One region of the Chitinophaga sp. ARDCPP14 genome, then DNA from elsewhere that is predicted to be linked to it. Evidence: riboswitches for the same ligand, from Rfam matches in the RefSeq annotation. Region 1 holds a riboswitch; each other region holds the start of a gene.

Evidence for each region. A riboswitch is a leader RNA that binds a small molecule or an ion and turns the genes downstream of it on or off. The one in region 1 is predicted to bind cobalamin.
Region 2: it holds a riboswitch for cobalamin, as region 1 does, so the genes downstream of both, metE (5-methyltetrahydropteroyltriglutamate--homocysteine S-methyltransferase) here and ACLHR0_RS01175 (DUF5074 domain-containing protein) in region 1, are expected to answer to the same signal.
Region 3: it holds a riboswitch for cobalamin, as region 1 does, so the genes downstream of both, ACLHR0_RS00440 (TonB-dependent receptor) here and ACLHR0_RS01175 (DUF5074 domain-containing protein) in region 1, are expected to answer to the same signal.

What each region holds. Positions count from the first base shown of each region.
Region 1 covers NZ_JBKIXB010000001.1:300,549-304,776, reverse strand. Annotated here, with positions in the region: gene ACLHR0_RS01180 (PDDEXK nuclease domain-containing protein) at 1-927, shown strand, start outside; gene ACLHR0_RS01175 (DUF5074 domain-containing protein) at 993-2,123, opposite strand; cobalamin riboswitch at 2,299-2,510, opposite strand; gene ACLHR0_RS01170 (aldehyde dehydrogenase family protein) at 2,654-4,018, opposite strand; gene ACLHR0_RS01165 (gamma-glutamyl-gamma-aminobutyrate hydrolase family protein) at 4,015-4,228, opposite strand, start outside.
Region 2 covers NZ_JBKIXB010000001.1:132,147-136,374, reverse strand. Annotated here, with positions in the region: gene ACLHR0_RS00465 (SDR family oxidoreductase) at 405-1,277, opposite strand; cobalamin riboswitch at 1,397-1,600, shown strand; gene metE (5-methyltetrahydropteroyltriglutamate--homocysteine S-methyltransferase) at 1,799-4,090, shown strand; gene ACLHR0_RS00455 (acyl-CoA thioesterase) at 4,111-4,228, shown strand, end outside.
Region 3 covers NZ_JBKIXB010000001.1:125,060-129,287, reverse strand. Annotated here, with positions in the region: gene ACLHR0_RS00440 (TonB-dependent receptor) at 1-1,617, opposite strand, end outside; cobalamin riboswitch at 1,739-1,945, opposite strand; gene ACLHR0_RS00435 (nuclear transport factor 2 family protein) at 2,201-2,671, opposite strand; gene ACLHR0_RS00430 (hypothetical protein) at 2,714-3,127, opposite strand; gene ACLHR0_RS00425 (DUF72 domain-containing protein) at 3,227-3,994, shown strand; gene ACLHR0_RS00420 (endonuclease/exonuclease/phosphatase family protein) at 4,036-4,228, opposite strand, start outside.

The DNA of each region.
Region 1 (4,228 bases):
AATACTACTTTGATTGAACTGTATTGGGAGCTAGGGAAGGAAATCGTCCAACGACAAATGGAAGCGAAATGGGGGGATAACTTTCTTGAGCAACTTGCTATTGATTTGAAGAGGAGTTTCCCGGAAATAAACGGCTTCTCGCGACGAAATTTATATACAATCCGGCAATGGTATCTCTTCTTTTCGAAGGAATTTGAATTTGTGCCACAACCTGTGGCACAATTACCCTGGTCTTATCAACGGCTCCTGATTTCAAAAATAAAAGACCTTAAAATAGCCATACAGTACGCGAAAGCCACACAAAGAAATGGCTGGTCAAGAGATCAGCTTGAAATTAATATTAAGGGTAATTACCACTTAAGGCAAGGGAAAGCAGACCATAACTTTGCATTTACTCTTCCAAAGCCACAGTCTGACCTTGCAGCTGAAAGCATCAAAGATCCCTATCATTTTGATTTTCTTGGGTTGGAAGAGAATGCCCAGGAGCGGGAAATCGAACTGGCGCTTACACAGAAAATAACTCACTTCATGCTGGAACTTGGAAAGGGCTTTGCTTTTGTTGGTCGTCAGTATAAAATAGAAATCAGTGAATCGGATTATTTCCTGGATTTATTATTTTATCACTTGCACCTTCGTTGTTTTGTGGTTATTGAATTGAAGGCTGGAAAATTTCAACCCGAGTATGCCGGTAAATTAAACTTCTATTTATCAGCAGTGGACAGCCAATTAAAACATCCTACTGATAGTCCCTCAATTGGAATGATATTGTGCAGAATGAAGGATAAAATAGAAGTGGAATACGCTTTACGTGATTTGAATAAACCTATTGGTATAAGTTCCTTTGAGCTCTCTGAAATTATACCGGATAATTTGAAGACTCAACTACCTACTATTGAGGAGATGGAAAGGGAATTAATGGATGAATAATTGGCAAATAATCAAAGAGGGTGCCTCAAAAGTAAATTTGAGGCACCCTCTTTTTATTTCCTCCTCTACTCATGAAATACAGGCATGGCCGGGAAATACCATCCGTTGTAAGTGAGCGTTTTTTTCAATGTGGCCGTAGTGGCATCATACATCAGCACCCTGTTCACATCCCCGGTGAAGGAACCGTTCAGCGTAGTCATCACCAGTTCATTTTTATCCTTGTTATACGCTGCGCCGGCGCCATAGAAATACTGGCCGGAAGGCAGTGTAATAAAAGGAGATGCAAGAGATGCCGTGTTACCAATGATATAGCGATACAGTTGAGTGCCCCCGGCAAAGCCGTTGTTACGCACAATGTAAACGGCATTTTCCGTTGTAGAGGCAGTGATGGCCGCATGACGCCATGCGCCCCATGGGGAAGGTACTGTGAAAGGCAATTTTACTGCGGTACGCGCCAGGGTAGCCGGATCTATACGGATCAGGGAATCTGCGTTGGTGGCATATACGCCGCCATCTTTACCGGCAGCAAAGGCCAGGTTGGCCGCACCGAACTTTTTTACTACGGCATAGGTGCTGCTGTTTAAAGCAACGATGCCATCTGTTTGGGACAACACAAAAATATAGCTGCCGGCTTTTAACATATCACCGGTATAACCGGCTACACCGGTTATTTTAGCGCCTACAGCGAGGGAAGGTAACGTGATGGGATATACGCCATCTTTCGCACTCAGCAATCCGCGGGTGGCATCCACACCGATAAAAGCGTGACCATCATTACCTGGCAGGGTAGTAATACGACCGGTTTCCACGAGGCTGCCGGCATCTGTCACTACCAGCGGGCCGCCTGCTTTTACAACAATATACATTTTACCGTTGAAGATAGTAGCATACTGCAGCGTGTTGGAAGGGCCGCCCAGCGCGCCGGCGGGGTTCTCTGCATGATAAATGTTAGGGACAAGACTATCGCCACTGTAGGAGTAGAAATGCAGGTCACCGGTGCCGTGGCCAAACCACCCTTCGTTGGCGATAAAAAATCCATTGCCGTATTTACCGGCGATTAACGAAGCCGTAACACCGCCGGTACCGGTTTCGTTTGTGCGTTGGCGTTCGAGCGGCTGTAACGCATCATCTTTTTGGCAGGAAGCAACAAACAGCATCAATGCTGCAGACAGAAAGGATAATAACTGTTTTTTCATATTTATTGTTTTATTAAGAAAATACAACGTGGTTTTCTCCCAGGGTAAAGCCCTGGAGAAATGATCATAATGCCGGCTATCCTCAGGCATTACGCCTAAGGCTAAACGAAAAAAAATAACAGCGCATAAAATGGCTGGCAGGCCCACATTCGTAGCATTTCACCCGAAAGCGTTGAATGATTAATTACAAGAGGCAGGTCTTCTGGCTTACCTGCTTTTCCGGGACCTTCCCATCTGCCGGACAGGCAGACAGTGGTATGGAGTTCATCCGGAAAAACAATTTATCTGACGATAAATGCAGGATTACAGCTACGGGGATAGCTCCGGTTTTACACCGGATTCCCTTTTAATCCGCCACGGGGCGGAACCAAATGCGGAAGCAAACCTACGGTAATTAGGTATAATTGCCAAAATGATGTGGTAGGAGGAATTTCAGTGGATGGGTTGCCTTTGTAACCTGTTAACTCATAAAAAAAGCGTGATGCAATTCAACATTGCATCACGCTTTACAAACAATATTTCTATAAAACTTATCCCTTCATCTGCCACGCCTTCGTTTTGGTAAACGCTCTCAATCCCTGGTGCGATAACGTTGCGCCAAAGCCGGAGTGCTTCCTGCCCGCCCACGGCAATCCTGCTGTAACCCGGTCGCAACAGTTCCAGTAGCCGGTACCCGCATTTACCTGCGAAAGGATTTCCTGCGCCCTTTCACCATTGGAAGAGTATACCGATGCAGTAAGACCATACTCCGTATCGTTCATTAATTGAATAGCTTCTTTATCACTGGTTACTTTCATGATGCCTATCACCGGGCCAAAGCTTTCTTCCTGCATAATTTTCATGTTGTGATCCACATCCGTGAGAACGGTGGGCTCAAAGAAGTTGCCATCATGTACAATGATATGACCGCCGAGTTTCAGCGTGGCGCCTTTTGCACGGGCTTCCAGTACCTGGTTTTCGAGTACTTTTAACTGTTCCTTTCTCGTGATGGCGCCAAAGTACACGCCCTCGTCTGTAGGTAGTCCCAGTTTCCAGGATTTCACTGCTTTTACAAATTCAGCTACATATTCATCGTATACTTTTTCATGTACATAAATGCGTTCTACTGCGCAGCAGCTCTGGCCGTTGTTATAAAAGGCGCCGTCGGCTGTAGCTGATGCCACTGCTGCGATATCTTCGATGTCGTCTGTTACATACAGCGGATCTTTTCCACCCAGTTCGAGTTGACAGGGCAGCATCCTGGAAGCAACTTTTTCATAAATGTATTTACCGGTTTTATAAGAGCCGGTAAAGAAGTAGCCGTCTACCCGCAGATCCATGAGGCTTTCGCCGGTGGCTTTCCCGCCAATGGCTACCTTGAAAGCATTTTGCTCAAGACCGGCATAGTAAAAAAGTTTCTCTATTTCCATACCCGTTAGGGTAGCATATTCGGAAGGTTTATACAACACAGTATTGCCCGCCAGCAGGGCCGGAATAAAAACATTTACACCTACCAGGTAGGGATAATTCCAGGCGGAGATATTGCAGATAACGCCCAGTGGTTCGTAGGAGATTTTTTCTTTTAAGCTATCTGTATTCGTTACCCATTCGTCCGACAGGTACTTCTCTGCGTTCTCCAGCATCCAGTTAATCCTGGCTACGGCGCCGTTGATTTCATTGCGTGATTGCTGCAATGGTTTTCCGGTTTCAGCTGTAAGCACGCCCGCCAGTTTTTCCACTCTCTTTTCCAGCTGCTGGTTGAACCGGGTAATTACTTTGATGCGTTCTGCCAGTGGCTTGGCCGACCAGCGGTCGAATGCCAGCCGCAGCAACGCGGTTTTTTCAACTACCCTTGCCAGTGAATCTTCTCTGAGAACGGCGAGGGTTTGTGCGGTGGCAGGATTAAAGATTCTCATTTCGTATGGTTTCTAACTGCTTGAAGAAATTGTGTTTTGATTTGTTGGGAAAGCGGGTTGCTTTCTTTCTCCGGCATTCTTTCCGGATGCCATTGCACGCAAAGCATAAAGCCTTTACCGGTTTTATCTTTGAACTCAATACCCTCAATCATTTCATCGCTGGTGTCGGAGGTGGCGCTTACCATAATATTATTTCCCAGCCTGGCCGGG
Region 2 (4,228 bases), 170 kb from region 1:
CGGGAAATCCGCGTAAAATTTTGCAGCGGATTTTGTCTTTCTCAGGATTACGCTGATTATACTGATTAATTGGATTTTGTTCTTTGGGATTTTTAAAGGATTTGGGGAGATAGAAGCGGATTTTGTCTTTCTCGCTGATTACGCTGATTATACTGATTTTGCTTTTGGATTTTTTTGGATTTTTAGATTAATAATAATTAAGGAGATAAAAACAAAAGTCTCCGCTTCTATCTCCCCCAATCCTTAAAAATCCCAAAGGACAAAATCCAATTAATCAGTATAATCAGCGTAATCCTGAGAAAGACAAAATCCGCTTCTATCTCCCCAAATCCTTTAAAAATCCCAAAGAACAAAATCCAATTAATCAGTATAATCAGCGTAATCCTGAGAAAGACAAAATCCGCTCAGGTGAACGCCGGTGCATACTCGCCGGCGAAGGCGGCGAAGTCGCGCGCCGGCCTGCCGGTTATGTCCATTACAGCGGAGGAAACGGCCGCCGCTTCGCCGCGTGCGTAGTGGGCATAGTCTTCGATGAGGCCCTCTGCCTGCCAGGCGGGGAATCCGGCGTGGAGAAGGGCGGGCAGTAACTCCGCTGCGGTAACGTTGATGTAGCGGATAGTGCGCCCCAGTGCATTGGATAGCGTTTCTGCGAGTGCGGCATGGGTGAGTGATTGCGGGCCGGTGATATCGTAGGTGTTGCCTTCATGCCCATTGCCGGTGAGGGCAGCCGCAGCTATGGCGGCAATGTCGCGGGTGTCCACTACGCTGATGGGAGCGTCGCCGGCGGTAGCAAAGAATTTGTTCTGGCTGGCAATTGTTTCACGGAAACCCAGTAACCCCTGCATAAATAAATTGGGCCGCAGGAAAGTATATGCCATACCGGATGCACGGATCTTTTCTTCTACAGCGGCATGATACCGTAAAAAACGTACGGGCGATTGTGCGTCCGCATGGAGTTGCGAGAGCTTTACGATATGCGGTAATCCGCTTTTAACGGCGGCCGTTACAAAATTGCTTTGCAGTTTTTCCGCTGCTTCAGAAGAGTTGGTAAGCAGGAAAGCCCGCTCTATTCCTTTAAGTGCAAGGACTAAGCTGTTGGCATCGTTGAAATCGCCGGTTACTATTTCAGCGCCGGGTAAGGCGGCAAGGGCATTTACGTTATTGTCTGTTGTGCGCACCATGGCGCGGAAGGGAATGCCTTGTGCCGATAACTGTTTAGCCAATGTAGTACCAATGTGTCCGGTGGCGCCGGTGATCAGTATATTTGCCTGTTTCATAGCTGTTTGTTTTTATGATGTAAAACTCCGCTTTTCGCCCGGCCCGAAATTGTAAGAAAACGAAACGGATTTGATAGTTGCGGGGATTTACTATCTTCGCGCCGGTTCTTTATGTATTACTAATCGAAGCAAATAATGGTTCCCGCTGAAAAGCGGGATTAAAAGGGAACTGTGTGCAAATCACAGGCTGTCCCGCAACTGTAAGCTTCCGGCAGCGCACATGCACTGCAACTGGTAAATAATATGCCACTGTTCCGGCCAGGAATGGGAAGGTGTTTACCAGCGGAACAAGCCAGGAGACCTGCCTTTATTTCACTTTGACAATGCTTTCGGGGATTGAAGCGTGTCAGGTTTCGGTATCGGTAATTATCAGAACAGGCGTATGCATGATGGAATCATGTATACTATATGCTTGTTCTTGTATCTGCCATACCTTCTCCTTCCGTATTATTTTCTCAAAAACATTGCTGTACTATATAAAAGAGCGTGAACGTCATGTATCACCTTTTAAACAATCAGCAATGATTATCCACAACTTAGGCTATCCGAGGATAGGTAGCCAGCGTGAATTGAAGAAAGCCTGCGAAAGCTACTGGGCAGGCAAAATTACTCTTGATGAATTACAGGCAACCGCCCGTAATATCCGTTTACACAACTGGGAGCTGCAGCAACAGAAAGGGATCGACTGGATTCCCTGCAATGATTTTTCCTTTTACGACCAGGTGCTCGACACTTCCCTGATGGTGGGCGCTGTGCCACAACGCTACCGCACCTTGCAGGAGAAGAAACTTCCTGAAACAGACCTGCTCTTCGCCATGGCGCGCGGCTACCAGCGCGATGGCGACGATATCACCGCCATGGAAATGACAAAGTGGTTTGATACCAATTATCATTATATCGTTCCGGAATTTACGGCAGACCAAACATTTCATTTCTTCTCCCGCAAAGTAACAGCGCAGTTTCTCGAAGCAAAGAAAGAAAACTATGCTGCTAAGCCCGTGATCCTTGGCCCGGTATCTTTCCTGTTACTCGGAAAAGAGAAAACGGCCGGCTTCAACCGTTTATCGCTGATAGATAAACTGCTGCCGGTATACCTGGAGGTGCTATCGCAGCTCACACAAGCCGGTGCAGAAGTTGTGCAGCTCGATGAGCCCTGCCTGTCGCTCGACCTGGATGAAGCAGCCCTGCAGGTGTTTACGAATACCTACACGAAAATTCATGCAGCCTTCCCCCAACTGCATATTCTCCTGGCTTCTTATTTTGAATGCTATGGAAAGAATCTGCCGGTGGCTTTGGCATTGCCGGTGCAAACATTGCACCTCGATCTCGTGCGTTGCCCGTTGCAATTGGAAGATATCCTCGATACAGCTATTGCCCATACTTCTTTGCACCTCTCGCTGGGTGTAGTGGATGGCAGGAATATCTGGAAAAATGATTATGAAAAATCTTTACAGCAGATACAAAAGGCAGTAAACGTGTTAGGAAAAGACCGTATCGCCATTGCTCCTTCCTGCTCATTGCTGCATGTGCCGTGCGACCTGGATAACGAAACAGCCCTGTCTCCCGAAATTAAAAACTGGATGGCCTTTGCCAAACAGAAATTGCAGGAACTGAATGAGCTGCGTGATATTGTGAACGGCAATACGGCGCTGCTGGAAGCCAATAAAGCAGCTATCCATAACAGGGCCACCTCGCCGCTGATTCATAGGAAAGAAGTGAAAGAGAGGATAGCGGCATTTACCGCCGCAGATGCACGCAGGAACAGTACGTTCCCGGTGCGTCAAAACATCCAGCAACAGCAGTTTGGACTGCCACTGTTTCCTACAACTACGATCGGCTCTTTCCCGCAAACAGATGATATCCGTCAGTTAAGGGCGCGCCTGAAAAAAGGAGAGCTGACCACCGGACAATATGAAGCCGCCATTGAAAAAGCGACCATAGAGGTGATCCGCTGGCAGGAGGAGATTGGCCTGGATGTACTGGTACATGGTGAGTTTGAACGGAATGATATGGTAGAATATTTTGGTGAGCAACTGCAGGGATTCCTGTTTACAAAAAATGGCTGGGTACAGAGCTATGGCAGCCGTTGTGTAAAACCACCGGTTATTTTTGGAGATGTAAGCCGTCCGGCAAACATGACCGTGCGTTGGAGCAGTTTTGCGCAGGCACATACCGATAAACTGATGAAAGGCATGCTCACCGGTCCGGTTACCATTTTGCAATGGTCCTTTGTACGGGACGACCAGCCCCGTTCCACCACGGCCAACCAGATCGCGTGGGCTATCCGCGATGAAGTAGTGGCATTGGAGCAGGCAGGCATTAAGGTGATCCAGATAGACGAACCTGCTATCCGGGAAGGCTTACCTTTGCGTAAAGAAAACCGCGCAGCTTACCTGGAATGGGCGGTACAGGCGTTCCGCATTTCCGCCAGCGGCGTAAAGGATGAAACGCAGATCCATACACACATGTGCTACAGTGAATTCAATGATATCATTGAGCATATTGCGGCGATGGATGCAGATGTAATCACCATCGAAACCTCGCGTTCGCAGATGGAGTTACTGGATGCATTTGCGGATTTTAAATATCCCAACGAGATAGGCCCCGGCGTATACGATATCCATTCTCCCCGCCAGCCATCTGCGGAAGAAATGATTTCGCTGCTGGAGAAAGCCGCCATCACACTCCCTGCCAGGAACCTGTGGGTAAACCCGGATTGTGGGTTGAAAACCCGTAAATGGCCGGAAACAAAAGTGGCATTGTCGAATATGGTCCGCGCAGCGGAAGTGATGCGGGAAAAAGCATCTTTGTAAAAAAGAAAAACAGTACAATCATGACTATAGAAGAAAAAATTCTTCATTCGGAAACCCGGATCTTTAAAGCCGTATTTCCCAGCACTACCAACCACTATGATACCTTGTTCGGCGGCACGGCCATGTCGCTGATGGATG
Region 3 (4,228 bases), 180 kb from region 1:
CCACAGCGCTTTTGCTTTTACATCCACGCCTTTTATTTTTACAAATCCCAGGTTCTCCATTTGCCAGCTGAGCATGCTGGCGCCGGGAACGGCTACGATCTTATCCTTTACTTCATTGTAATAGGCGTCTGCCTCAATACCTGCCTGAGTGAGCCAGCTGCTGGCAAAGGTTTTATTCCAGGTGAATCCTGCATCATATTGTGTGGCGAATTCGGGTTCCAGGAAGCGGTTGCCGATCTCGGTATAATAGAGGTCATTAAATGTAGGCATGCGGAAGATCTGTTTGTAAAAGCCACGAAGCCGGAAATCCGGTGAGCGCATGGGCTGCCAGGAAACAAATACTGCCGGTGTAAATTTCTGCTGGTAGGGCGCCGAAGCATTTTTCTTTACGGTTTCATTCACGAAGGTGCCCAGCAGGCTGGCCTGTGCGCTGAAGCGGTTGAAGCTGATGTTTGTGGCGGCGGCAGCCAGTGTGGTATAACGGGTAGGGTAGCTGAAGTTGGTCAGGTCCGCATCCAGGCGGTTCCATTGAAAGTCGCCCGAAGCCGCAATGGTCCACCAGTTGGTAAGGGCATACTGATGCGCCATCGAGAAATACATTTCATATTGGCGGTAGTGGTTATCTATATAAAGCCGGGCGGTATCCGGCGCCAGGAACCGCGTATAGTCGTAGGCATATTTCCCGTTCAGCAGGATGCTGTAACGTTTGGTAATATCTTTGCGGAAGCTGGATTGTACAAAGATGTTCTGATCCCATTGACGGTCCACATGCCCGAACACACCGTTTACAATGAACCCGGGCAGGCCGCGCTGCGATTGGTAATAATACACTTTGGTGCTCCACTCGCCGCCATTGAGCAGGCCATTGAAACCGCCTTCCACGCGAACGGCATTGATGTCGCCGTTTTTCCGGTAAGCGCTGGTATCATATACCAGGTGCCCGTTTTCATCACGTTTCTGGTAGGAGAATTTATACCTGCCGGTAGCATTGATCCATTCGGTGCTGAAGGAGGCGGATACTTTGCTGCTGATTTTCTGCTGCCATAGCAAAGAGGGATTGAACAGGCCAAAGGAGCCGGTTTTGATGGTACCCCTGAGATGTGTTTTTTCTCCCGGTGCAAATTTAGGTTTGAGAGAAGTAAGATAGATGGCCCCGGCTGATCCAAAGTCTTTCGCCGGCTGAAAGATGTTGCTTTTCTGCCCGTTGTACAGGGCGATTTCCTCCATATTATCCAGCGAAAACCGGCCAAGGTCCACCTGTCCGTTCTGGGCATTGCCCAGTTGAATGCCATCATAAAATACGCCCACCTGGTTGGTGCCCATGCTGCGTATATCAACGGTTTTGAGACCGCCAATACCGCCATAGTCCTTTACCTGCAACCCTGCAAAAAAACGGATAGCATCCGCCACGGAGTGGCTGCCCAGCCGCTCCAGTTCTTTCGCCTGCATTTTCTGCCCGGGGCTTACTTCCCTGGCCGTACGCGGGGCTGTAACGGACACCTCCCGGAGGTCCTTGGATTTTACACTGTCGGCCTGTTGTGCAAAGGCACTCACTGCCCCACAGAGCAATACCAGCAACATCCCGGCGGTTTTCGCCGGTGTTTTAAAACGCATCATTCCCAAGCCTGTTAATGTTCCATCAACAGCTTTCGCAATAAGAAAAATAATCAGGAAAGAGACAAGATACGGGGGATACCCGCAGATTGAATTTATTCCCAAGCTTCATTCCACGAAAGCTTAAAAAAGTAGTTGTATGGCAGGTATTCTGACTTATCTCTGCTTCAGGCGACCTTCCCATTGAATGTTCAACAGTGGTCTGATTGGCGATGCCTTAGCATTGTATGAGACTTACAGCAGCGGGACTGTCCGGGATTTTCACCCGAGTTCCCTTTTAATCAGGTATATCCGGAGTGGACATACCTGAACCATAGCGGGGCAAAAGTAGGTTATTATTTGATCGATTCAAAACGGGAGCGGTATCCATGTGGGCATATCCACCCTGAAAGCTGACCGAAACCCTGGTTTTTGACAGGGATAGTACATTGATAGTGCATTGATAGTGCATGGGGAGTGCATCATGAGTGCATGAGGAGTGCATGTGGACTGTATGCATAGTGCATGGGTTACGCAACGGATACGCTGGTTTCACGCATCTGTGAAGCATGCGCGAGGTAATACCGGGTCAGGGCGGGTGCAGGTATTATTTGGCCATGGCTGATTCTTCACAATTGTCTTTGCGCCTGGTGTCGATGAGATATTGGATTTTCCACCCATCCGGGAGCTTCACTAGTTGGAAGGAGTCTACCCCACAGTGGGAAAACTGTCCTTTGAAGAAGAAGCGGTAGGGTGTCCATACAGCAGCCAGCCGGCCATCTATCAGGACGGAGCCAAATACAATACGCTCGTCAGCCGCCTGGGCCGGGAGTCTGCCTATAAAAGAGGAAAATTCATTGACCGGCGTGGTGTGGATAGTTTGCTTGCCTGCTTTGTCTTCCATCACCGACTGCAATATCGCTCCCGGCGCGAAACAGGCGGCCACCGCTACACTGTCTGAATTATTCATGGCAGTAAACAGCTGGTTAATAGCAGCTTTCACTGCTTCCTCCGGTGCCTGGGCGTAGAGAGAGGTACCCATGATGATAAGTACGAAGCTGAGTATAATACGGCGCATTTTTTTTCTTACAATATACTGATTTTGTATTTGTACCGGCGCCTAGCTGATGATGCCTTTCTCTTTTAAAACATCTTCCTCGTTTTCATGACTGATATACATGATTATTTTGAGTGCATCATTAAGATGGTGTAAAATGTAAGTAATCTCAAATTCAATGACTTCCTCCGGATTTTTTGAGAAAACAGCGCCCCATCTGACCAGCGCCCTGGTATAGTATTTCCCCATCGGCGACGTTTCTACTTTAATGACTTTCATTTCCTGCATGCCGACCTTGTGGTTAAATTTAAACATCTCTTCCAGCCATTGGGTGAACTTTTCATCATTTTTAAAAGTCATGCTCCCCGATGGCCCGGCGGCCATGAAGTTTTCTGCATAACAACTGGCGATGATACTTGTATCGTTGCCTAAGGAGGCCCGGCCATAAGTGGTGAAGAAGTCGGTGAATGATGTCATAACGGATAGTTTTTAGGGGGAGCGGATTTACGGTTTCTATACAAAAAGTATTCCTGGCTATTACCATCCCACTGGTTAGATTTTTGCTTTACCCCTTGCATGGCAAAAAAAACCAAAGGTATCTATAAATCGGGCACAAGCGGACTCGTACTACCCGTGCCTAACAAGCTGGCCTATCCTCCCGCTTTCCGGGATAAAAGCCGGCTCACTTACTATGGCTCCCTGTTTAACAGCATTGAAATCAACAGCTCCTTCTACAAAGTACCCCAGGCCGCAACGGTAAAAAAGTGGGCGGACTCAGTACCGGATGATTTTGTTTTCACCTTCAAGTTATGGCGCGACATCACCCATGTGAAGCAGCTGGCATTCCAGGAAGCGGATGTGATTCGTTTTATGGAAGTGATCAATGAGGCCGGAGCGAAGAAAGGATGCCTGTTAATACAGTTTCCACCCGGTGTAACGGTGGAGCAATATGGCCAGGTAGAACAACTGCTGGATATAGTACAAGGCATTAATCCCCCGGATGGCTGGAAAGTAGCGCTGGAGTTCAGGCACAGCTCCTGGTACATCGGGGAAGTGTATGAGCTGGCAGATGAATATGAATGCAGCATCGTGCTGCATGATATTCCAAAATCAAGGAATGAACGACTTAATGCAAGGGCTGATTTCGTATACCTGCGGTTTCATGGACCCGCCGGCGATTATAAGGGTGGGTATACAGATGATTACCTGGCGCAACGGGCAAAGGAGATCCGCGCGTGGATCAAAGAAGGGAAGGAGGTGTATGTTTATTTTAACAACACTATCGGGGATGCCATTAAAAACCTGGTGACGTTAAACGGGATGCTGCATGTTAACCGCGAATAATAGGGCCGCACAAATCCTGCGACTTGTGCGGCCTGAATATACTATTTGATAACAATCTCCGCTATCACCGGTAAATGATCCGAGGGATACGGCTCATTTACTACACTGCTGCTTTTTACCGTAAAGCCCGGGGCGTTTGTCCACATAATGTGGTCAATCACCCTGTTGGGGTTGTTCACCGGGATGGTGAACCCGCAACCGGTACAGGAAGGGGTAAATTTTTTCAGCAGTAGC